One region of the Nitratireductor kimnyeongensis genome, then DNA from elsewhere that is predicted to be linked to it. Evidence: riboswitches for the same ligand, from Rfam matches in the RefSeq annotation. Region 1 holds a riboswitch; each other region holds the start of a gene.
What was found. Region 1 has a riboswitch for cobalamin ahead of KW403_RS09500 (LLM class flavin-dependent oxidoreductase). Riboswitches for the same ligand answer to the same signal wherever they lie in the genome.
Positions count from the first base shown of each region.

Region 1 (8,067 bases):
CCATCGCCATCCGCGCCGGCAAAGGTAAAGTCCGGCGAACGCCAGACCCGCCATGACCGGCCCGGCAATGTTCTTGTGCGTGAAGACACCGCGCCAAAGGCCTGCATGTTGGGATTCGACGTCATAGACCTGGTGAACCGCTACGTCGCGCAGCGCGATTACCCCGAAATAGGAGAGGCCGAGAATGATGAACCCTGCAAACACCAGCACTCGCGAAAACGCATCAGCATCACGCGGCAGCGTGAGTATCGCGGCGATCGTCAGAATGCCGATGATCGAGAACGCCACGGTGCGCATCGTGTCACCTGGAACCGGCGTGTTGAAGGTGGCGATGGCCAAAAAGACCATCAGGACCATCCACCAGGGGCTTAGGAGCGAAGCCAGAACCCGCCTGTCGACCAGGGTCAACAGCGATGCCACGGCAATCCCTCCAAGGGCACCGAAACCCAACTGGTTGACGATGTCGCCACCGTCCCCGGTGAGTTGGGCGCCAGAAGGCTGGAACGGACGAAAAGAGATCATCAAAATGGTGAACATGACCGCTGCAACGGCAGTGGACGGCTGCCCGGTTGCGGCCATGCGCGCGAGGAAGGAACTTCCTTTCCAGCGCTGTTGTGCAATTGTGCTCATCGCCACACAAAGACTCCACCGGGCTTCACTTCCCTCCACGCTCGTGCCTGACAATCCGGCAGAGTGCCTTGCTCGCCATGAGGGGGCTGGTGCCTCGTATACCTGACCATAAAGCGCCGCCTCGCTTAAGACCGCGTTAATTGTAATAGGAGCCGTTATGTCTATGCAGAGCGCGCTTCAATCCGCCCGATCGAACTGATCGGTGGAGCAGCCGAAGGCATGACCCAGACACTGCCTGTCTCCGGATGTCGCCCAATGGTCGCTTCGATGCGATAGACACGGCGGAGCAAAACCGGCGTCAGCACGTCTTGCGGAGGTCCCATCGCCACCAGCCGCCCCTGATCAAGAACGCCGAGCCGATCGCAGAACATGGAAGCAAGATTGAGATCGTGCAAGGCGGCCACCACCGTTGTCTGAAGCCCGCGCAGGAACCGTAGAAGCTGCAGTTGGTGATGAATATCAAGGTGGTTCGTCGGCTCATCCAGTATCAGGATCCGGGGCTGTTGAACCAAAGCCCGTGCGACGAGAACGCGCTGTCTTTCGCCCCCAGACAGCGTGCGGAACGCGCGATCCCGAAAGGGAGCCAACCCTAAAAGCGCGATCGCTGCGTCCAGGAGAGCATGATCATGCGGCGTGTCGGCTTCCAGAAGCTTCTTGTGTGCAGAGCGACCCATGGCCACCACGTCGCGCACCGTCAACGGGAACTCCGCCGGCATGTCCTGAAGCACCGCACCGACATTGCGCGCGACCCATTCCGTGGGTTTGCGCCAGACGTCTTTCCCATCCACGTATACCCTGCCTGTTGCAGGTTTGTTGATGCGGTAAATGGTTCGCAACAGGCTTGATTTTCCCGCCCCGTTAGGTCCGATGAGACCAACCATCTCGCCTTCGCCAACATGGATCGACACATTGTCGACCAGCGTGTCGCTGCCGGCTCTCACCGTGACGGAGCGCATATCGAGTGTGCAAGGTCGAACACTCATCGCGCACCGCCCAGCCCGCGCGCGTCGCGCCGCAGAAGCCAGATGAAAAAGGGCCCGCCTACGAGGGCCGTGACGATGCCGACGGGCAATTCCAGCGGAGCGATCACCGTGCGGGCGACGAGATCGGCCCCTATGGCGAAGCTCGCGCCCAGAAGCGCAACTGCCGGCAAGGAGCGTCGATGATCCGCACCGACAAGAAAACGCACGATGTGCGGCATGATGAGGCCGACAAAGCCGATCACCCCGGCCACCGCCACGGTGATGCCGGTGAGTGCTGCCGCGAGCACGAACATGGTCTGGCGAAAGCGCTGGACATCGAGCCCAAGCGCCACTGCGCTCTCGTCACCCGCCATCAGCAGGTTGAGCCGCCGGGCCTGGACAAGCATCACGCCAAGCCCGAGCGCAAGGGCGGCAAGCGGGACGGGAATGAGTTTCCACTGTGCGGTGCCGAAACCGCCCAGCGTCCAGAACAGCACGCGGGAGGCAAGCTGAGGATCGGGGGACGTCAGCACGATCAGGCTTGTCAGTGCACTCAGGATTGCGCTCATCGCCACACCGGCCAGCACAAGCCGCGTCGGTGTCATGTGTCCGCCGGTTCGCGCGACCCAGAACACAGCGAAAAGCGTAACAAGTCCGCCCAGAAAGGCCGAAATGTGAAGTGTGAAAACACCGAAGCCCAAAAGTCCCCAACGCATCACCACCACCGCACCTGTCGCCGCACCGGACGAAACACCCAGAATGCTCGGACCCGCGAGCGGATTGCGGACAATGGACTGGATCGTCATGCCGGTAACCCCCAGGCTTGCGCCCACCAGAGCTGCAAGCACCACGCGCGGCATGCGGGTTTGGATAATGATCGTCTCGTGTACCGTACGCCAGTATGGGTCCACCAGATTATCGCCGAGAGCCAGATTTGCCAGAATGGCAATGGCCGTCCCGCCGGGAATATGCACCGAACCGAGCATCAACCCGGCGACGGCCACGCTCACAAGCAGCGCCGCCATCAGGAGAATGACCAGAGCGTAACCCGAAGCCCGGCCACCCAACGAGCGTGCGCCGGGCATGGGCCGGCTCTTCACCCGTTGGACGGGCGGCGCTGACTGAAGGACAGCCAACAAGGCTTCATGGCTGTCCGGATCGTTCTGTTTCGGAACAGGTGCATGCATGTTTCGGTTCCGCCCGGCCTGTTATTCGCCCATTCGGCCGGGGTGGAAGGCACGCGCCAGTTTCTCCACGGCGTCAATGGAACTGGGCCCCGGCTGTCCCCAGACGGAATCGATCGTGACAAACCTTTCGCCGGCAATGCCCGGCACGCCCTTCACGGACGGGTTGGTTTTCAGGATCTCGATCCGCCCCTTGCCGAGTTCACCCGCCGGATCTCCCACCACCTGCCCCCCAGCGGTTCCGGAGTAATAGACCACGATGTATTCCGGCATACGCTCGGCAATCTGTTCCCACGAAACTTGCCCATAACGGTTTGCCACTTCGCCAAAGATGTTTTCACCACCGGCCCGTGACACCACGTGCGACAGCATGGTGTTGCCGAGAACAGCACGGGGCGCCGATTCGCCACCGTTGAAGATGAACACCGGCATGGGCTCTACGCCTTCGAGCTTCTCTTCCACGGAGGAAAGGCGCTCCGTGATGTCGGCGATCAGCGCTTCGCCGCGCTCCCGAACGCCGAATATGGCCGCCATGGATCGGATCTCGTCATAGAGTTCATCAAAACCGAACTTTCCGAGATTGCAGCCTTCGGTGTTGAGCCGCGTTTTCATGCCCAGATCGTGCAACTGATCGCGCGTGTGCCGGCTCTCGCTGAACCCATCGGGATAGCCGGCATAAACAAAGTCAGCCTCCACCTCGATCAGCTGCTCCGTGGTGGCGACGAGCGGCGAGAGCACCGGAACCTGGTTATAGGCTTCCTCATATTGCGGGCTGATCTTCAGGTTTGCCATGTAGGAAGTGCCTGCCATGCGCTCCTCAAGCCCAAGGGCAAGCATCAGCTCCGTTGCATTGTTGCTGAGCGTCACGGCCCGCGCCGGTGGTGCCGCATAGACTGTTGTGACCCCGCAATTCTCATCCGTATAGGGAAAGCCGGCTTCGTCTGCGAACGCAGATGTCGAAATGATGAAAAGGCCTGCGGCAGCAATCGCGCAGAAGCCAGCAAATCGGTTCATGAAGAAACTCCTTGGAAAGCCGGCTCATAGGCGGCGTTGTCGGAATGGGGTGTAGAAGGGGATTGCCCTCCCAGATACGGGAGAACCTCCTTGGCAAAGAGTTCCATCCCCTGGAGCGCTACATCGTTGTTGATCAGGCCGTTGGCGCTGAAAAGGCAGCGTATGCTCTGCGATCCCGTGCGCGCGGAAAGCGCACACAATTGCGCATGGCAATCCTCAGGCGTTCCCGCGATGGTGAAATCGGCCAACATCACAGCGCGGCTGCGTGGCTCAGGCGGCTTGAGCCCGCGTGACGCGGCTCGTTCGGTGCGGCGCGCGTTCAGCTTTTCGAGCAGCGTGTCGACCCGGTCGTTGGCCTCCGCACGCGTCGGCGCGACCACCACGTATCGCGAAAGCGAGGAGGTTTCGAGGGTTGCGCGCGATGCGCCATGCCGTTTTAGAGCAGCGTGCAGCACGGGCAATTGCCGCGCCTCGTTCGGCTCGAGGCTGAGAAGCAGCGGAAAGCCGTTTCGCGCGGCGATGTCGACAGTTCCTTCCGATACGCCGGCAACATAGATGGGCGGATGCGGCTTCTGCACCGGTGGCGGCCCCACTGCGACGTTGGAGAATGTCCATGGGCCGCTATCGGCGGAGCAATGTGGTTTTGTCCACGCCTCAATCATGATTCTCAGCGCTTCGCTGAAACGCAAATGCGCCTCGTCACGGGCTATCTCCAGCGCGTTGAACGTCGAGGGTTCCGTGCCACGACCGATTCCAACATCCACGCGTCCGCCGCTTTGAAAATCGAGCTGTGCGATCTGCTCTGCCAGCAGGAGCGGGTGATAGAGTGGCAGGACGAGGATCGACGTGCCGAACCGCAAACGCTCTGTTCGCGCCAGAATATCCGCCCCCAGCATTAGCGTGGATGGATAGGGCAGCGTCTTGCGGGCAAAGTGGAACTCGTTGAACCAGATTCCGCCAAATCCAAGCGCATCGGCTCCTTCCACAAGGCGCATCAGCGCCTTATGATCGCCCAGCGTCCCTTCCCGGGCGAATCCAGCCAGATCAACGCGCATTCAAGCCACCCCCAGACACCAATTCACAAGATCGGGGATCACTTATATGAAATGGTATAACATATCGAGTCAAATCGAACGCGACATGGCGTTTCATCGCCGGCAAAGCCGTGCCTGCATGCATGCTGGTCCTCCTGCCGGCGCACCTCGTCCGGCGTTCATGGTCAATGCATGAGGCAGGTCTCCTGGCTCGCGGCTCGGACGTTCCCTCCGCCTTCCCGGCTCGCGCCAGTGGCATTGGAAAGAACTTGCCGCTTACAGTTGCGAGGGCAGCCCCGGAATTGATCCCCCAAGGGAGGTCGCACCGGGTTCCCTTTTCATCCGCAGGATGCGGAACCGCATGCATGAGCGACACTAAAGGCGAAGCGCGCGCTGCGCAACACGCTCAAACGTCGGGAGGATGCGGTTATCCCGCCATGGCTTGACAGCAAGGACACGCAGACACGCGCAAGCTGGTTGGGCTGATAGCCAAGCTGACGTGCGCTTTCCTGAACGCGATTGCGCACATCCTCGCTGCCGGAGTCATACCCGCGCAGAACCCTGCCAGCGGCGGTTCATACACCTGCCTGCCTCGCTACTTCAGCGGTCGCAATCTTGCGGCTTTCACCCTGTGTCACAGCGACCCTCCGGGCCCTCTACTTCGCACAGCCGCCGCGCCGGCATACCAACTCTTTCGTCAATCAGTTCCTGCATGCAGGAATGAGCGTTTGGGATATGTCGATCCTCGAAACCGCATCCCGTATGCGGTTGATCACCTCGCGTCCCACGAGCGGCAACTCATGCACGTGCGACGTGATCAGCCAGATGGACGTTTCAATGCGCTCGGCGAGCGGGCGGAAGACGACTCTGGGGTCCTGGGGCGCAACGAGGGCCAGACTGGAGATGATCGAGACGCCAAAACCGGCACTCACCATGGCGCAGGCGGCTTCCAGCATTTGAACCTCGGCAACCTCACGTGGACTGATCCCGATTGCGTGAAAGGCTTCATAGATTGCCGGGTAGGACATGTCGCTTCGCCCAAGTGCGATGAACGGGTCGTCGCACAGATCCCGCAGTGAAATTACCTGTTTACTGGCCAGAGAATGATCTGCCGGAAGCGCACAGATCATGGGCAACTGCGCGAAGGGTTCGCAGTGAAGCATGCTGTGGGTTGCGGGAACTAGCGAAAGGCCGAAATCGGCGGATCGCGTGAGCATCACATCCGCAATGCTGGGCGAGGTGCGCGTCAGAAGGGTAACCTTCAATCCCGTGTCACGGCCCAGCATGTCGGCCACGACACGCGGTATGAGCTGAAGGCCTATGGCCGGGAATCCGACAATCGTAAGCTGGCCCCGGTCGAATTCGCGAATCTCCCGAGCAGCCTTGTGTACCCGCAGAACGCCCGCCTCGAGCTTGGCCGTTTCCGTGTAGAGCACACGAGCCTCCGGTGTCGGGACAAGACGGCCGGTGTCGCGATTGAACAGCTGAATCTCGCAGGAATCCTCAAATAATTTCAGTAGCTTGCTGACGGCCGGCTGGCTGACATGCAGCGCCTCGGCAGCTTTTGTTACCGAACCGCTCGTCATGAATGCATTGAAGGTTTCAATCTGTCGGACATTGGTTTTGCGCATAGCAACAACATAACCTTTTGGAATATCAAGGGCAAATAATATGATTTGAAATTCAGATAATGTCTCCTTTGAATAGGCGCGCCACCGCACAAAAACAAAGGGGAAGACAATGAATAGGATTTGGCGATCGCTGGCGCATGGGATGCTGGCTGCGAGTTGCTCGGTCTTGGCCCCCGGGGCTGCACTGGCGCAGGAGAAGACGCTGACCGTCGGGGGGTATGGAGGGTCTTTCGAAACACTGATGAAGGAACTCATCATCCCTGAATTCGAAAGCCGACATGAGGTCAAGATCCAGTTCGTGCCAGGAAACTCCACGGAGAACCTTGCACGACTCCAAGCGCAGAAGGGCAATCAGGAGCTGGATGTTGTCATTCTTGACGACGGTCCGATGTATCAGGCCGACGCTCTCGGCTTCTGCGCGCCCATGGCATCTTCGACACCCGGAGATGACATTTATGACATCGCGAAGCTTGGGCCCAATTCGATCGGGATCGGCTTTGTGGCCACCGGCTTCACCTACAACACGGACTGGTTTGAACGCGAAGGTTGGGAGCCGCCGTCAAGCTGGATGGACCTGGCGGACGAGAAATACAGCCAGATCCTGTCCGTCCCGCCGATCTCGAACACATATGGCCTGCACACGCTTGTGATGATGGCGCGCCTGAATGGTGGCGGAGAGAAAGAGATCGATCCCGGCTTCAGCACCATGGCGGAAAAGGTCGCGCCCAACATCCTGGTGTTCGAGCCTTCATCCGGCAAGATGTCCGAGCTCTTCCAATCGGAGGAAATCGCCCTGTCGATCTGGGGTTCGGGCCGGACAAAGTCCCTTGCCGACACAGGCTTTCCGGCAAAGTTCGCTTATCCCAAGGAGGGCGCTGTCGCTCTTATGCTGGCTGCATGCCCGGTGGTCGAAAGCGACGTGACCGATCTTGCCAACGCCTTCGTTGACTTCCTGCTGGAACCGGAAATCCAGGTGCGCCTCGCCGATGCCATGGGCTCTGGTCCTGTGAACAAGAATGCTGAGCTACCAGACGAGTTGGCTGCTTCGCTTCCTTACGGGCCTGAGCAGATCGGCAAGCTGATTGCCGTCGACTGGGACACGATCAACCCAGCCCGCGAAGAGTGGACCAAGCGTTGGGCACGCGAAATCGAACGCTGATCGCAAACCTGGAAATCACCATGCCTATACCGGGCGAAGCTTCCAGTGCTGCTTCCTGGCGGACACCGGGCAGTTTCGCCCCCCTGGCCGACGCTGCCCTGCGGGCGTAGCGAAGATGGATCAACCAGCTTTCAATTACGGGCTGACAATGGCTTTTCTTGAGCTCCAAGCATTAAACAAGCGCTACAACGCAGTCGTCGCCGTCGAGGACTTCAATCTCAGCATCGAGCGCGGAGAGTTCGTTTCGCTCTTGGGACCCTCGGGATGCGGCAAGACGACCACGCTGCAGATGATCGCGGGCTTTACCCAACCCACCTCGGGCAAGATCATGCTGAACGGCCGTGATCTCGGCGCCGTCCCGGCGCGGAAGCGCGGGCTTGGCATCGTGTTTCAGACCTATGCCCTTTTTCCGCATATGACGGTCGAACAGAATGTCGGTTTCGGCCTGGAAAT
Region 1 covers NZ_CP078143.1:1,994,135-2,002,201, reverse strand. Annotated here, with positions in the region: gene KW403_RS09520 (O-antigen ligase family protein) at 1-630, opposite strand, end outside; gene KW403_RS09515 (ABC transporter ATP-binding protein) at 792-1,613, opposite strand; gene KW403_RS09510 (FecCD family ABC transporter permease) at 1,610-2,779, opposite strand; gene KW403_RS09505 (ABC transporter substrate-binding protein) at 2,801-3,790, opposite strand; gene KW403_RS09500 (LLM class flavin-dependent oxidoreductase) at 3,787-4,845, opposite strand; cobalamin riboswitch at 5,004-5,201, opposite strand; gene KW403_RS09495 (LysR substrate-binding domain-containing protein) at 5,526-6,455, opposite strand; gene KW403_RS09490 (ABC transporter substrate-binding protein) at 6,565-7,614, shown strand; gene KW403_RS09485 (ABC transporter ATP-binding protein) at 7,730-8,067, shown strand, end outside.

Region 2 (8,067 bases), 1.5 Mb from region 1:
GACAGGAAACTGTCGATCCGCCCGCCATAATAGCCAGCCGGCAGGCCTAGCGTGGTGCCCACCATCAGCGCGAAGAGCGTTGCCGCAGGCGCGATGATGAGAACGATCTGGCTGCCGTAGACCATGCGCGAAAACACGTCGCGCGCCAGCCGGTCGCCGCCGAACAGAAAGGCCTGGCCGCTTTCCGGTTCAATACCGCCTGGAAGTACATTCTTCATGATCGGAAACTGCGCCAGCGGGTCGAAAGGCGCGACCGTACCGGCGAAGATTGCCGTGAACAGCCAGAAAAAGCAGATCATCACACCGGCAACGCCGACGCCTGAATCGAACAGCTGCCCATAGAGGCCGAGCCGCTCACGAAAGCGCAGGCTGAAGAACAGGATGATGGCCAGCACGATCCACACCGGCCAGAAGCGCGCCAGCACGCCGAAGATGATGCCGAAAATGCCAAGAGTTTCCACCTGCATCGCGTGTCCTCTCTATTGCACGCGGATGCGCGGGTTGAGATAGGCATAGCCCACATCCGAAATGAGCTGCGTGGACAGGACGACGAAGACCGACACCAGAGAACAGCCTAAAAGCAGGTCGATGTCGTTGTTGCTGGCCGCCTCCACCAGCGTGAAGCCAAACCCTTGATAGCGGAACATCACCTCGACGATGACAACGCCCGTCAAAAGCCAGGGAAACTGCAGCATGATGACAGTGAAGGGGGCGATCAGCGCATTGCGGAGCGCATGCTTCATCACCACGGCGCGAAAGCCCAGCCCCTTGAGGCGGGCGGTGCGGATATATTGCTGCGTCATGACCTCCACCATGGAGGCACGTGTCATGCGCGCTATATAGCCGATGCCGTAAATCGCCATCGTCATCACTGGCAGGGTGAAATTGTAGAAGGAAATGCCCTGTCGCGTGGCTGTCGCGGCAGAGCCGTTCAACCAGCCAAGCCATGAAGCGAAGATGACCGCGAAGATCACGCCGGACACATATTCCGGGGTCGCCGTGGTCGCGATCGAGGCGACGGAGAGCGTTCGGTCCGTTCGCGTCCCCTCCCGCATCCCCGCAAGGACGCCGATGAGAAGTGCCACGGGAACCATGACCACCATGACCCAGAACATCAGGATCCCGGTGGCGCCAAGTGCGGGGAAAAGCTTTTTTGCTACAGGAACCTTGAACTTGGTCGAGCAGCCGAAATCTCCCTGCAGAATGCCACCGTAATAAGGTTCTGCGGGTTCATCGCAATAGGAAAACCGTGGAGAAGATACTCCGGTTTCCGGATCGATGTTAGGCTGCTTCTGAACCACGCCCAGCCACTGGCCATAGCGCATAAAAAAGTTCTGGCGGTAGCCGTTCTTTTGTAGCCAACTCTCCAGTTCCTCGGCAGAGGAGCGCATGTCGAGCTGGCTGATCGCGAGCTTTTTGAGGTTGGGCTCCAGATTGACCAGAAAGAAAACAACAAGTGTCAGGCACAGCATCGTCAATGCCATCACGCCCAGACGTCTTACGATAAACCCAAGCACAGTGTCCCCTTCCCCCGTTTGCGGAGGTTGTTGTTCATCGCCTGCGCAAAAGGGGGCCCTCCTGGCCCCCCTTTTTTTGTTCAGTCTCAGCCCTCGTCGAGCCAGACCTTTTCCAGATCGATCTCAAACGTCTGGTGCATGCCGTGATTTTTCACGGCCTCCACGGAATGGTTGTAGAGCTTGCGCCAATAGGGCTGAAGGATGATGCCCGAACCCTGGATGATCTCCTCGATTTTCTTCATCACCTCGCGGCGATTGTCGGGATCGGGAATGGCCAGCGCCTCCTCGATCAGCTTGTCGAGCTCCGGGTTGGAATAGGCCGATTCGTTCCACGCCTCGCCGGTGCGATAGGCGAGTGCCACCACCTGAATGCCCAGCGGGCGCATATTCCAGTTGGTCATGGAGAAGGGATACTTCGTCCAGTCGTTCCAGAAGGTGGAGCCCGGCAGCACCGTACGCTTCACCTTGAAGCCGGCCTCGCGCAACTGGGCGGCGATGGCGTCGCCCGTGTTCTTGTGCCAGTCCTCGTCCACGGTGATGAGCTCGTGCTCATGGTCCATCTGGCCGGCCTCTTCCATGAGCGCCTTCGCCTCGTCCAGATTGCGCTCGAGCTTCGGCAACTCCGCATATTCGGGATGGATCGGGCAGACATGGTGGTTCTCGGCCACCTCGCCGGCATTGTTGTAGCCAAGCGCCAGCACGGTCGTGTTGTCGACGGCGCGCTGCAGCGCCCGGCGCACCTTCTCGTCATCATAGGGCGCATTGTCGACATTGGTGCGCGCCACGATGGTTGTCGCCGTGGTGACCTCTGATTTCACCAGGCCGAGTGAATCCAGAATGTCGACGAAATCGGCGGTGGTCTCGTAGTTCGTGTGGATTTCTCCGGATTCAAAGGCGCTGACGGTCGCAGACGGATCCGTGCCGTAGTCGATGAACTCGATACCATCGAGATAGGCTTCGCCACCCCACCATTTGCCGTCTTCACGTTTTTTGAGCTCCACTCGGTTGCCCACTTCATAGGATACGAGCTCAAAGGGACCGGTGCCGATGGGGTTGGCAACGAAATCGCGACCAGTTTCATCGAAACTCGGGTGTACGATAAGAGCCGGATAATCCGACATACCGGGGATTATCGAGATGTCGGGCGCCGAAAGATTCAGCTTCACCGTCATATCGTCGACCTTTTCGATGGCGCCTTCACGCGCCTTTTTGGTCTCGGGATCGATCAGCGACGCCATACGGGCCGGCATCGAGTTGCCCTCCACTGTCTGATCGCACCAACGGTTGAAGTTGTAGATTACATCGTCGGCGGTGAAGGCGTCGCCGTTGTTCCAGGTCACACCCGGCCGCACATGGAGGATGTACTCGGTCGCATCCTCATTGACTTCCCAGCTCTCGAGAAGCTTGCCTTCAAAGGTAAACTCGCGGGTGTACTTCACCAACGGCTCGAGCGTCTGACGCATGGCGTTGGCAATCTCCGACCAGTCGGCCGTGCGTGGATCTTTCGGATCCTTGATGAACATAGCGACACGCAGCGTGCCACCCTTCTTGGGCTCCTGGGCCAGGGCATGTGTTGGCGCTGCAAGGCCAAGCATTCCATAAGCGGCTACCGTTGACGCGCCTAGCGCGCTTGCAAGCGCGAGAAATTCACGCCGATCCACCCGACCGGCACGCGCCTCCTCGGCCATGGCAGCAACACCGGCTGGCACTTTCTCGCCATTGCTCTTGAAAAATGACATCGACGCACTCCCATTCATGGACATAGGCATTTTTGAATATTGGTTCGTGTTAGCATTTCTTATCCGCCCCCTTATGTCAAAATCCGAGGAGCGATGCGGTCATGATTTTGCAGATTTTTCGACAGATACAATGACGGATTTGCGACAATCTCGCCGCAAAAGTTACATGGGCAGGCGCTTCTACAACAAGTTTGGAACCGCGTTTGCTGAAAACGCTCACGTGCCGCATTGGTTCCTGCAAATCAAATCGGGTGTCGCGATTGACGCTAAATTCTGCCCTTGATAAGCGGTTATTGTTCGCTTGAGGTGCTTTGGCGGGTGTTCATCTGCCGGAGAAAAGGGAACACGGAACGGTCGTTTTGATGAACCGCAGCCGTGGCTGCTCCCGCAACTGTGAGCGCTGAGGCTCCTCGAATGCCACTGGGCGCAAGTCCCGGGAAGGCGAGGAAGCCGACGAAGCGCGAGCCAGGAAACCTGCCTCAGGCCGTCACCGACCGGATGCGGGACGCTTCCGGGGCTGTGTTTCTCGCAGTGGTGACGATAGTCATCGCTGGCGGGGAGACTGAACTTAAGCGTCTGTCGCTCTCCAGCAAACCTGAAAATCTGGTCCTGGAGCACACGCATGCTTTCAAACAGACACCGAAACTCCATCCTGGCCGGAACAGCCGGCCTGCTGCTCGGCTTCTCCGCGCTGACCACGCAGGCTGAGGATTTCGAGCTAGACACTCTGGTCATCACCCCCAGCCGCACGCCAACGGAGGCAGCGAAAGTGGGCTCCACGGTGGAAATCATCGAGCGCAAGGAAATCGAGGAGCAGTCCCTGCCGCTGGTTCAGGATTATCTTAATCAATTGCCTGGTCTCAATCTCTCCCCGAATGGCGGTCCGGGCAACACCACCACGCTGATCATGCGCGGCCTCCGCGGGCAGTATGTAAAGACCCTCTTCGAGGGCATCGAAATTTCGGAGGTTACGGGCCCGACCGTGCAATCCGCCTACGGTCATATCCTCTCCGGCAGTATCGGTCGGATCGAGGTTTTGAAAGGCCCACAGAGCACGCTCTATGGCTCCGATGCGATGGCCGGCGTGGTCAATCTCTCGACACTTGGCGGCATTCCGCAGGGCATCGAACACGGCATTCATGTCGAAGGCGGGTCGCGCAAAACCGGCTTTGGCAACTACACGCTGACGGGCGGTTTCGACCGCGGCGAGTTTGGCCTTTCTCTATCTGGCTTCACCACCGATGGCTTTTCAATGGCATCATCCGGTGTTGAAGATGATGGGTACACCAATCTGACCGGGACATTCAGCGGCCGATACGAGATCAGCGACGATCTAGCCGTTTTCGCCAGCGGGCTTTTGTTGAATGGTTCAACGGAGACGGATGATGGGTATCCCATCGCTGACAGCCCGGCGAATAGCACGTTTCGACAGGCTGCCGGGCGGGTTGGTGCCGAATTCTCTCTGTTTGACGGTCAATTGAACAACACGGTTTCGGCGCAGATATCCGATACTGCCCGCGAAAGCACCAGCGGCTTCGGTTCCACCTCAACCTTTGACGGATTGCGCTACAAGCTGGATTATCTCGGTTCTCTGGAAATCTCTCCCGAATTGACGCTGAACTTCGGCGCTGATTGGGAGCGTCAGACCGCCCTTACCGCAAGTGTCGATAAAAGCGTTTCGATGGGTGGCGGCTGGATCGACGCGATCTACAGCCCGTTTGACGCGCTGACTTTGACAGCGGGCCTCCGACACGACGAACACAGCACCTTCGGCGGACACACATCCTGGCGCACCACCGGGTCCTATGAATTTGCCAGCACCGGAACACGTTTCCACTCGTCGGTCGGAACGGGCTATCGCGCGCCGAGCCTCTATGAGCTCTACGCACCGTTCTATGGCAATATCGACCTGAAGCCTGAATCCAGCATCGGCTTTGACATTGGTGTCGAACAGCGTTTTCTGGATGACAGGCTCGTCGCCGACCTCACCTTCTTCATGATCGATGTCGATAACTTTATTGGCTACGATCCCGTTACCTTCCAGAACATCCAGACGGACGGCGTGGTGAAAACGCGCGGCGTTGAGGCGTCTTTTGCCATTGCGGCGACCGACTGGCTCGACCTGCATGGCGCTTACACCTACACGAAAGCAACACAGACTGACGGACTGCGGGAAGTCCGAATCCCGAAGCACGACATCGCCCTCGGCGCCACGATCCGTCCGGCCGAACGCTGGGAAATCGGAGCGACAGCGAAAATCGCTCTCGATACGGTGGACGGTTATGTCGACGGCCCGCGCTCGGAGCTTAATGATTACGTTCTTCTGAACGCGAAAATCGCCTACAAACCGAACAAAAACACGGAGCTCTATCTGCGAGGCGAAAACCTGCTCGATCAGAACTACGAAGTCGTTCAGGGTTACGGCACACCCGGCTTCGGCGTCTTCGCCGGATTCCGTGCAAAGTTCGCTCCCTGATGCTGAAGCGCCGGAAACGTCTCCCCCGCCTTTCCGGCCTCGTACTTTTGGTCGGCGCACTGCTTGTCGTGCCGGTCTCCGCCTCGCCAAAACGTGTCATGTCGCTCAATCTGTGCACTGACCAGCTTGCCATGACATTGGCAGAACCGGATCAGCTTGTTTCTGTCTCCTTCCTTGCGCGCGAGCCGAGCCTTTCCATGCTGCATGAGAAAGCGCAAAGATACCCGGTCAATCACGGGCTTGCAGAAGAAGTGTTTCTGGAAAATCCCGACCTGATCGTCACCGGCACTTACTCATTGCACAACACCACCGCGATGCTGAAACGTCTCGGCTTTCATGTCGAGGAATTTTCCTTCGCGCAAACACTTGAAACCATTCCCGGTGAAGTCCGGCGCATGGGAGCACTCATCGGGCAAGAAAAAAGAGCTGAAACCATAGCAGACGATTTTACCCGCGAGCTCGAAGCGATTGCCGCCGGCCAATGCGGCAAAGCCCCGACCATGATCGCCTATGACCAGAACGGCATCGCCTCTGGACGCGGTACGCTGGCCGATTCCGTTATCCGGGCTGCCGGCTTTGCCAATCTTGCCGCGGAGATGGATATCGTCGGCGTTGCCCCCTTCCCACTGGAGCAGGTAATCACCGCCCAACCTGATGTCATAAACGTCAACGTGGGACACACGGCACCGACGCTCGGCGAATATGTGCCACGCCATCCCGCAATTGCGGCTCTCCCGGATACGCGCATCGGCGCATTCGTACCGGAGGGTTCGCTATCCTGCGGCACACCCTCGGTTATAGAAGCCGTCAGGGCACTGGTAGCACTTCGTGCCGAGATCGCCCCCTGCCCCGGGAGCGCCACACAATGAAGCTTTCAATTTCACTGACGACCCTTGCTCTCGCTCTCTTCGCCTTGTCGCTGTTGGTCGGCCCCGCTGAGCTGTCCATTGGAGACAGCATTGCCGGCCTTTTTGCCGGCGGTGGAGAGGCAACGGGCATCATAATGCGCGAAATCCGCCTGCCACGCGCCCTGCTCGGTCTCGCCATCGGCATGTCACTGGGGCTATCCGGCGCGGTCTTGCAAGGGTTTCTGCGCAATCCGCTGGCGGAACCCGGCGTGATCGGCGTGTCCTCTATGGCAGCGCTAGGAGCGGTGCTGGTGTTTTACTCGGGCCTCGCCGGAAGCTCGCTCTACGCCCTGCCCGCCGGCGCGCTGTTCGGCGCACTCCTCGCAGTTCTCATCCTGCTTGCGATCGCCGCGCGCCAAGGGTCGACGCTGACTCTCATTCTGGCAGGCGTTGCGCTTTCGAGCCTCGCGGGAGCGCTGACCTCGCTTGTTCTCAACCTGTCGCCCAACCCCTTTGCCTCCTACGAGATGATCTTCTGGCTTCTTGGGTCTCTCAAGGACCGTTCCATGGAGTTTGTTGTCATCGCCTTGCCGCTGATGGCTGTGGGCTGGTTCCTGATCGCGCTGTCAGCCCGCGCCATCGATGCGCTCTCACTGGGCGAGGAAGCGGCCTCCAGCCTCGGCATTGACATGGCGCGCGCACGCTTCATGATCGTCACCGGTGTCGCGCTCTCCGTCGGTGCGGCCACGGCGGTGAGCGGCACGATCGGCTTCATCGGCCTGGTCGTTCCGCACCTGATCCGACCGCTCACCAATCGAATGCCAAGCAGCCTTCTTTTACCCGCTGGTCTGGGTGGCGCCTCACTTCTTCTCGCCGCGGACATCGCCGCGCGGATCATCTTGCCTGCCGGCGAGCTGAATGTCGGTGTTCTGACAGCGTTGATCGGCGCGCCCTTTTTCCTTTGGCTCGTCGTTCGCGCCCGCCGGGAGATGCTGTGATGGACATTCACGTAAAAGATTTGAACGTGGCGCTCAGAAACAGACAGGTCCTCGATGCCATCAGTTTTGACATTGAACCTGGGCAGGTGATCGGTCTACTCGGACCGAATGGCGCCGGTAAATCCACGCTCATGCGCGCTCTCAACCGGCACATCGCGGCCGTCGGCACCATGCGTCTTGGCGAACACGATCTTGCAACCATCGGCCCTGCGGCGCGCGCCCGACTCATCGCCTACCTGCCGCAGCAGAGAACCATCGGCTGGCGTCTTCCCGTGCGCGATCTCGTGGCACTCGGACGTCTGCCATGGCGCGCTTTCGGCCAGCGCCCGAACGCCCGGGACGAAGCCGCTATCGCCCGCGCCATGACGATGGCAGATATTGCATCCCTTGCCCATCGGGTCGCCACCGAACTTTCCGGCGGCGAGCAGGCCCGAGTCCTGATGGCGCGTGCAATCGCGCAGGACACACCGCTCCTCATGGCCGATGAGC
Region 2 covers NZ_CP078143.1:474,994-483,060, forward strand. Annotated here, with positions in the region: gene KW403_RS02195 (ABC transporter permease) at 1-467, opposite strand, end outside; gene KW403_RS02200 (ABC transporter permease) at 480-1,517, opposite strand; gene KW403_RS02205 (ABC transporter substrate-binding protein) at 1,604-3,256, opposite strand; cobalamin riboswitch at 3,544-3,752, shown strand; gene KW403_RS02210 (TonB-dependent receptor plug domain-containing protein) at 3,879-5,732, shown strand; gene KW403_RS02215 (ABC transporter substrate-binding protein) at 5,732-6,601, shown strand; gene KW403_RS02220 (FecCD family ABC transporter permease) at 6,598-7,578, shown strand; gene KW403_RS02225 (ABC transporter ATP-binding protein) at 7,578-8,067, shown strand, end outside.
Region 2: linked by a shared signal. The riboswitch ahead of KW403_RS02210 (TonB-dependent receptor plug domain-containing protein) and the one ahead of KW403_RS09500 (LLM class flavin-dependent oxidoreductase) in region 1 are both predicted to bind cobalamin.

Region 3 (8,067 bases), on a different replicon from region 1:
CCGGGTGCGCGCCGCCTGAATGGCGCGTTGGCGCTTGTCGTCATTCTGATGCTCGCGGGGCTGACCGGCTGGTTGATCCAGACGAGCCTTTCCGGATGGGTGGGGCTGGTGATCGCCGCGCTTGTGGGCAGTTCGCTGATCGCGCAGCGCAGCCTTGCAAGCCATGTGAAAGCAGTGGCGGACGGGTTGGACGCCGGCGGACTGGCGGAGGGTCGCAAAGCCGTCTCGCAGATCGTTGGCCGCGATCCCGAAAGCCTTGATGAGGCCGGTGTGGCGCGCGCGGCCATCGAGAGCCTTGCCGAAAATTGCTCCGACGGCGTGGTCGCGCCCGTGTTCTGGCTGGCGGTCGGCGGGCTGGCGGGCGGCGCGCTCTACAAGGCCGCGAACACCGCCGATTCCATGATCGGGCACAGAAGCGCGCGGCATCTTGATTTCGGTTGGGCGGCGGCGCGGTTCGACGATCTGATCAACTTGCCCGCGTCGCGCCTGACGGCGTTTCTCTTCATTGCTGCAGCGTTCTTCATGCGCGACGCCTCGGCTGGAGCGGCATGGAAGGCGGTGCGCCGCGATGCGCGCCTTCATCGCTCGCCCAATGCGGGCTGGCCGGAAGCGGCCATGGCCGGCGCGCTTGGCCTCGCCCTTGCCGGGCCGCGACGTTATGGCGGCGAGGTGGTGGAGGATGCGGTGATGGGCGATGGCGGCCGCCGCGCGGCCAATGCCGGCGACATCCGCCGCGCGCTCACGCTCTACCGGATTGCAGACGGGCTCTTGATCGGGCTTGTGGCGGTAGCGGCTGGGCTTTGGCATCTGGTGTTTTGATCTCTTGGCAATGGCGTCGTGCGTGGTTCGACAAGCTCACCATGAGGATGGGTAGAGACCTGCAATCCTGTACATCAACATGGAGAACAGAGTTGCAGCGCATCCACCTCCCTCATGGTGAGCTTGTCGAACCACGCACCACCTCAAAGCAGGGCGACCTAAAATTCGATGCCCTTTTGCGCTTTCACGCCAGCGGCGAAATGATGCTTCACCTGCCCCATTTCGGTGACGAGATCGGCGGCCTCGGTCAATAGCGGCTTGGCGTTGCGCCCGGTCACCACCACATGCAGGTCCTCCCGCCGGTTGGTCAGCGCGGTCACCACACGCTCAAGATCGAGATAGTCGTAGCGCAGCGCGATGTTCAGCTCGTCGAGCACCACCAGACCGATGGTCGGGTCCGCCATCAGTTCCTCGGCCTTTCCCCAGGCGCGCTCCGCAGCGGCGATGTCGCGCTTAAGATCCTGCGTTTCCCAGGTGAAGCCTTCGCCCATCGTGTGCCACGAGACCTGATCGCCGAAGGCGGCGAAGGCATCCTTTTCGCCGCAGTGCCACGCACCCTTGATAAACTGCACGACACCGACACGGCGGCCATGACCGAGCATGCGCAGCGCCAGCCCGAAGGCGGCGGTCGACTTTCCCTTGCCCGGCCCCGTATTGACGATCAGAAGCCCCTTTTCCACCGTCTTGTCGCGCACTTCGGCATCCTGAACCGCCTTGCGCTTTTCCATCTTTGCCTTGTGGCGCTCGGCCTCGTTTTCGTCGATCTCTCGCATGTCACTTCACTTTCATGGGCAGGCCGGCAACCACCAGCGTGACGCTGTTGGCAGCGGCAGCGATCTTCTGGTTCAGGAACCCCGCCTCGTCGCGGAAACGGCGTCCGAGCGGGGTTTCGGGCACGATGCCGAAGCCGACTTCATTGGAAACGAGAACCGTGGTTCCCTTTCTCGCGGCAAGGACTGCAAGCAGTCTCTCGGCGGCAGGTTGCAGCTCGTGGTTGTTCAGCATGAGATTGCTGAGCCACAGGGTCAGGCAATCAACGAGCACCGTCTCGCGGGCCGGCAGTTTTTCAAGCACATCCGGCAGGTCGAGCGGGGCGTCGTGCGTCTGCCACGCCACCGCCCCCTCGCGCCGCGCACGGTGCATGGCGATGCGCTCGCGCATCTCGTCATCGAAGGCCTGCGCCGTGGCGATGTAATGCCAGGGCGCTGGTGCGGCCTCGATCAGCCTCTCGGCATGACGGCTCTTGCCGGAGCGCGCGCCGCCCAGAACGAAATGAAGCGATCGCATCGCTATTTCGCCGGCTCAGCCGACAAGATGCCCGGCAAGGAAGGTCACGCCAACGCCAAGGATGGCGGCACCGGCAAGCCGAGGCTGCGTGGCCTCGACAGCCCAGCCGCGCGACCGGACCAGAAAATAGGCGCCAAGCGCGATGGCGCTCTGGATTGCAGCGAGGCCGGCGAGATAGGCGATCAGCGGTGTCTCCTCGCTGCCGACGATGGCCTCGCCGAAGGCATAGCCATGAAACACGCCGACCACCAGAAACATCGCGAAAACGAGCATGTGGTTTTCCACCGCCCGGCCGCGCGCCAGCAGCCAGCCGCCGGCAAGAACGCTTGCCGCGATGATGATTTCCGCCGCCGGCAGATCGAGCAGCATCAGGTGCAGACCGACGCCGATCAGCGAACCGGCGACGAAGAGAAGCGGCGCGAAAAGGCTCATGCCGGCTACAGCGGCAATGAGGCCGGCAGCGACGATAAAGGCCAGATGATCGAGCCCGATCACGGGATGCGCCAGACCCGAAACCAGTCCCTCATAGAGGGTCGTGGGCGTTTGCCCGTCCATGGCGTGATGGGCCTGAGCGCTGGTTGCGAAGAGCGTTGAAAAAACGAATGCGGAAAAAATGCGTGCGATACGCGCGGTCATGTCCGGTCCTTTCCCCTCCACCCGAGGGATACGGTGTTTCTTTCATGCTGTCGGCAGGTTTCCTGGCTCACGGGTCGCAGCGTTTTCCAGCCTTCCCAAGGCAAAAAGCCTCAGTGGCGATCAGGAAAATGCTCACCGCTTACAGTTGCGGGGGCAGCCATGGCCTTGGCGCTTGAGCGCCGCACTATGTTCCCTCTGGTCCGCTTGCGCGGAACCGTCAGCGGCTCGACCATACAGGAGTCGTCTCTCCCGGCAAACGCTTTCTTCACGCATTGACAGACGTGCCGGGCGAGCCATAAATGCGTGGCAGACGGTCCTTCTTCCGCAAAGAAGAGGGCTAAGAGGGAATGCGGTGCGGGCCTTGCCCAATGCCGCAGCTGTCCCCGCAACTGTAAGCGGAGAGCGCACCTGACACGCCACTGGGGCAACGCCCTGGGAAGGCTGGAGAGCGCAGCGACCCGTGAGCCAGGAAACCTGCCGTCTGAAAATGAAATCCTGACCGCCTGGCGGGTGTCCCGGGCAAGGAGTGTGCATTGTGATTGCCGATTGCGCCTCTGCGCGCCTTCTCTCTGCCATTCATGGCGACCTTGCCCGAACGCGGCCTGAAAGGGCTGGCGTCTCCCTCGCCCGCATCCCCGCATTCACCACACTCCCTCTGAAGGATATCCCATGACCACGAGCTTCAATCGTGTGCCCTGCACCGTCGTGACCGGCTTTCTCGGTGCCGGCAAGACAACACTCATCCGCAATGTGCTGGAAAACACCAAGGGCAAGCGGCTTGCCATCATCGTCAACGAGTTCGGCGATGCGGGCGTCGATGGCGAGGTGCTGAAAAACTGCGGGCTCGACAATTGCCCCGAGGAAAACGTGCTGGAACTGGCCAATGGCTGCATCTGCTGCACCGTGGCTGATGACTTTGTGCCCGCCCTCGACCAGATCCTCGCCCGCGAGCCGAAGGTGGATCACATCCTGATCGAGACCTCGGGCCTGGCGTTGCCCAAGCCGCTGGTGCAGGCCTTCCAGTGGCCAGCGATCAAGAACCGCGTCACCGTCGATGGGGTCATCGCCGTGGTGGACGGGCCGGCACTTGCCGACGGTCAGGTGGCGAGCGACATGGATGCGCTCGCCGCGCAGCGCGCCGCCGATGATTCGCTCGACCATGACGATCCGGTGGAAGAAGTGTTTGACGATCAGGTGGCCTGCGCCGATCTGATCGTCTTGTCCAAGAGCGACCTTCTGGACGCGGAAGGCAACGAGCGCGCCCGCGCCCGCATCGAAGACCATCTGTCGCGCAATGTGCAGATCGTGCCGAGCGCCCATGGCAAGGTGGATCCGGCCCTGCTGCTGGGCCTCGGTCTCGCCGTCGAAGACGATATCGAGAATCGCAAGACGCATCACGACGATGCGCATGACCACGAGCATGACGATTTCGACACGTTCATTGTCGATCTGCCGCCGGTGCTGCGCCCCGAAGATCTGGAGGCGCGTGTCAACGCGGCGGTGGGAACCGGCGAGGTTCTGCGCCTCAAGGGATTTGCCCATGTGAAGGGCAAGCCCATGCGCCTGCAGGTGCAGGCTGTGGGTCCGCGCGTCTCGCACCACTATGACCGCCCGTGGAAGGCCGGCGAAGCCGCCGAAACGCGGCTCGTCGTAATCGGTCTCAAGGGCATTGACCGCGCGCGCATCGAAAGCCTTCTGACGGCCTGACCCGATGCACATTCTCGCCACCACCACCGCCTCACTCGACGACCTGATCGAACCTGTCGATCTGCAACAGTCGCCGGCGGACATGGTGGCGCTGTCCTTCACCGACAGCGATCTGGCGGGGATCGCCTCCGCGTGGCAGACAGATCGCGAGGCTCTGCCCTCGCTGCGCCTAGCTGCCTTGCGTGATCTCAGACACCCCATGTCGGTTGATCTGTGGATCGACAACACGGCAGCGCACGCCCGCACCATTCTGGTGCGGGTGCTGGGCGGCTATGAGTGGTGGCGCTATGGCTGCGACCGGCTGGCGGAGCTTGCGCGAGACAAGGGCATCGCGCTGGCACTGTTACCCGGCGAATGCCATCAGGACGACCCGCGCCTTGCCGAGCGTTCCACCATTTCGGCTGAAGCGCGCGCGGCGCTGCTTGCCTGCTTCCGTGAGGGCGGACCGGACAATATGCGCGCGCTGACCATGCAGATGGCGCGCCTTGCGGGGCGGGAGATCGATACGCCGGAGGCCAAACCTGTCGCCAAAGCCGGCTTCTATGCGCCGGGCCATGGCATCGTGGAAGCTTCGTTTTTCTCCGCCGCGAAGCCCGGCAGGGCAATCGTCCCCATTCTCTTCTACCGCTCCATGCTGCTTGCCAGCGATGTCGCGCCCATCGACGCGCTGGTGGAGGCGCTTGAGGAACAGGGTGTTTGCGCCGTGCCGGTGTTCGTTTCCAGCCTGCGCGACCCCCTTGCCGCCGATTTCGTGCGTGACGCCGTGGAGACGTTGAAGCCTCAGGCGCTCATCACTGCGACGGCCTTTTCCAGCGGCGCGGAACCCGGCGAGAAAACGCTGTTCGACCGGTTTGGCGTGCCGGTTTTTCAGGTGGTCACAGCAACCACGCGGCGCGAGGCGTGGCAGGAAGGGCAGCGCGGTCTGGCACCCGCCGACCTTGCCATGCATGTGGTGCTGCCGGAACTCGATGGCCGGCTAATGGCGGGGGCAATTTCCTTCAAGGACGAGGCGGCGCTGGATGAAGGGCTTTCCTTCGGCGTGCAGCGTAACCGGCCAGAACCCGCGCGCATAAGGCAGGTCGCGGCGAGGATCGCCGCGCATCTGAGGCTTGCCCGAACGCCAAAACCCGAGCGCCGCATCGTCATCCTGATCCCGGATTATCCGAGCGCGCCGGGCCGAACCGGATATGCGGTGGGTCTCGACGTGCCGTCGAGCGTGCTCGCCATGCTGCACGATCTTGGCGAAGCGGGGTATGCGATTTCCGGCGTTCCGGAGACACCCCGCGCGCTCATGCAGCGCCTCGAAAAGCCTTCGGAATCGCTTTCGCTGGATGAATACCGGCGGGCCTTCGATGCGCTGCCCGAAGAAGCACGCGAGACGCTGCTCGCCACCTGGGGACCGGCCGAACACGATGCGGAGGATGGCGTCTTTCCGTTCCGCGCGGCGCGGTTTGGAAATGTCATCGTGGCGCTTGCGCCGGACCGGGGGCGCTCGGCAGACCGGCGCGTGGACTATCACGACCCGGCGCTTGCACCGCGCCATGCACTTGTCGCCTTCGGTCACTGGATGCGCGAAAAACTTGGCGCCCACGCGCTGATCCATGTGGGCGCGCATGGCACGCTGGAATGGTTGCCCGGCAAGACCGTCGCGCTGACGGAAACCTGTTTTCCCGAAATCGTGGCCGGCGCACTGCCGGTGGTCTATCCCTTCATCGTCAGCAATCCGGGCGAGGCGGCGCAGGCCAAGCGCCGCATCGGCGCGGTCACGCTTGGGCATCTGACGCCGCCGCTGGCGGGTGCCGGGCTTTCGCCCGACCAGCAGGAACTGGAGCGGCTGGTGGATGAATATGCGCAGGCCGACGGTCTGGACCGCCGCCGTCGCGACCGGCTGGCGCAGCTGATCGTGGAAACCGCCGAGCGCACCGGTCTCACCCGCGATGCGGGCGTGGAGGATACGGGCGACACGGACGCAACGCTGATTGAGATCGACGCCTGGCTCTGCGATCTGAAAGATTTTGCCATCAAGGACGGGCTGCATATCTATGGCCGAGGCAGCGGCATGGATGAAGCGCCCGAACGCCGCGCCTGCGCTGAAAGCGAAAAGCGAGCGCTTCTGGCAGCCCTCGATGGCTGGCACATCGCGCCCGGCCCCTCCGGCGCGCCGGCGCGGGGACGCACCGATGTTTTGCCGACAGGTCGCAACATCTTCACCGCCGACCCGCGCACGCTTCCCACGCCAACCGCAACCGCGCTTGGCAAAATGGCGGCGGATGAGGCCGTGCGCGGCTATTTGCAGGAGCATGGCGACTGGCCGCGCTCGCTGGTGATCGACCTGTGGGGCAGCGCCAGCCTGCGCACCGGCGGCGAGGAAATCGCGCAGGGGCTCGCACTGATGGGCTGTCGGCCGCAATGGGATCAGGCGACGGGCCGTGTGACGGGCATCGAAGTGCTGCCGCCGGCCAGCCTTGGCCGTCCGCGCATCGATGTGACGTGGCGCATTTCCGGCCTGTTCCGCGACATGTTCCCCACCCAGATTGCGCTGCTCGATACGGCGGTTGCCACCGTGGCCGCGCGCGACGAGGACGACAGCGAGAACCCGCTTGCCGCTGCCGCGCGCGTGGCCGGCAAGGCTCCGGCGCGCATTTTCGGCTCCGCTCCCGGCACCTATGGCGCGGGGCCGGAAGAAAAGCTCGCGCGCGGCAATTGGCAGGAGCGCGCCGAGCTGGGCGAAGCCTATCTCGCCGCCGGTGCCTTTGCCTTCGGCGGTGCGGAGGGCGAAGGCCGACTGGAAGACGGCGCTTTTGCACGGCAGGTGGCCGATGCCGACATGCTCATCCACACCGGCGACGATGCCGGGCGCGACATTCTCGAAGGCTCGGCGGATGTGGCCTTTATCGGCGGGTTCGCGGCGGCGGTGGAAGCGCTGGGCGGTAAGGCCGATCTTGTGGTGCTCGATACGACCGATCCGGAGCGCCCGCGCGCCCGCTCGCTGGCGCAGGCCATTGCGCGTACCGTGCGTGCCCGTGCCGTCAATCCGCGCTTCATCGAAGGGCAGTTGCGCCATGGCCCGCGTGGTGCTGCGGAACTGACGGAAACGGTGGACCGGTTGATCGGCTTCGCTGAAACCACGGATGCGGTTTCGGGCAGCCTGATCGATGCCGTGTTCGACGCCTATCTCGGCGATGATCGTGTGCGTGATTTTCTTCTGGCGGAAAATCCCGCCGCCGCGCATGCGATGGCGGAACGGTTTCACGCCGCCCGCAAACGCGGACTGTGGCACCCTCGCCGCAATTCCGTCGATGCAGACCTGGCCGCACTTCTGGCGGAGGCGACGGCATGACGATGCGGCGCGGCGCATGCCCCACACTCTCCGCCCCCATGGAAACCGGCGACGGGCTGCTCGCCCGGATTGCACCGGCCCATGGCGCGCTCACGCCCGAGAAGCTGGCGGGCATCGCCAAAGCGGCGGGTCGCCACGGCAACGGCATTCTGGAAGTGACCGCGCGCGGCAAATTGCAGATCCGCGGACTGACGGCCCAAAGCACGCCCCTGTTTGCCACGGAAATCACCGCGCTGGAGCTCGGTCCCGTCGATGGCTTTGCGGTGGAGACCGCACCG
Region 3 covers NZ_CP078144.1:78,646-86,712, forward strand. Annotated here, with positions in the region: gene cbiB (adenosylcobinamide-phosphate synthase CbiB) at 1-819, shown strand, start outside; gene cobO (cob(I)yrinic acid a,c-diamide adenosyltransferase) at 978-1,592, opposite strand; gene cobU (bifunctional adenosylcobinamide kinase/adenosylcobinamide-phosphate guanylyltransferase) at 1,594-2,106, opposite strand; gene KW403_RS18445 (HupE/UreJ family protein) at 2,122-2,742, opposite strand; cobalamin riboswitch at 2,778-2,976, opposite strand; cobalamin riboswitch at 3,037-3,238, shown strand; gene cobW (cobalamin biosynthesis protein CobW) at 3,412-4,449, shown strand; gene cobN (cobaltochelatase subunit CobN) at 4,454-7,789, shown strand; gene cobG (precorrin-3B synthase) at 7,786-8,067, shown strand, end outside.
Region 3: linked by a shared signal. The riboswitch ahead of cobW (cobalamin biosynthesis protein CobW) and the one ahead of KW403_RS09500 (LLM class flavin-dependent oxidoreductase) in region 1 are both predicted to bind cobalamin.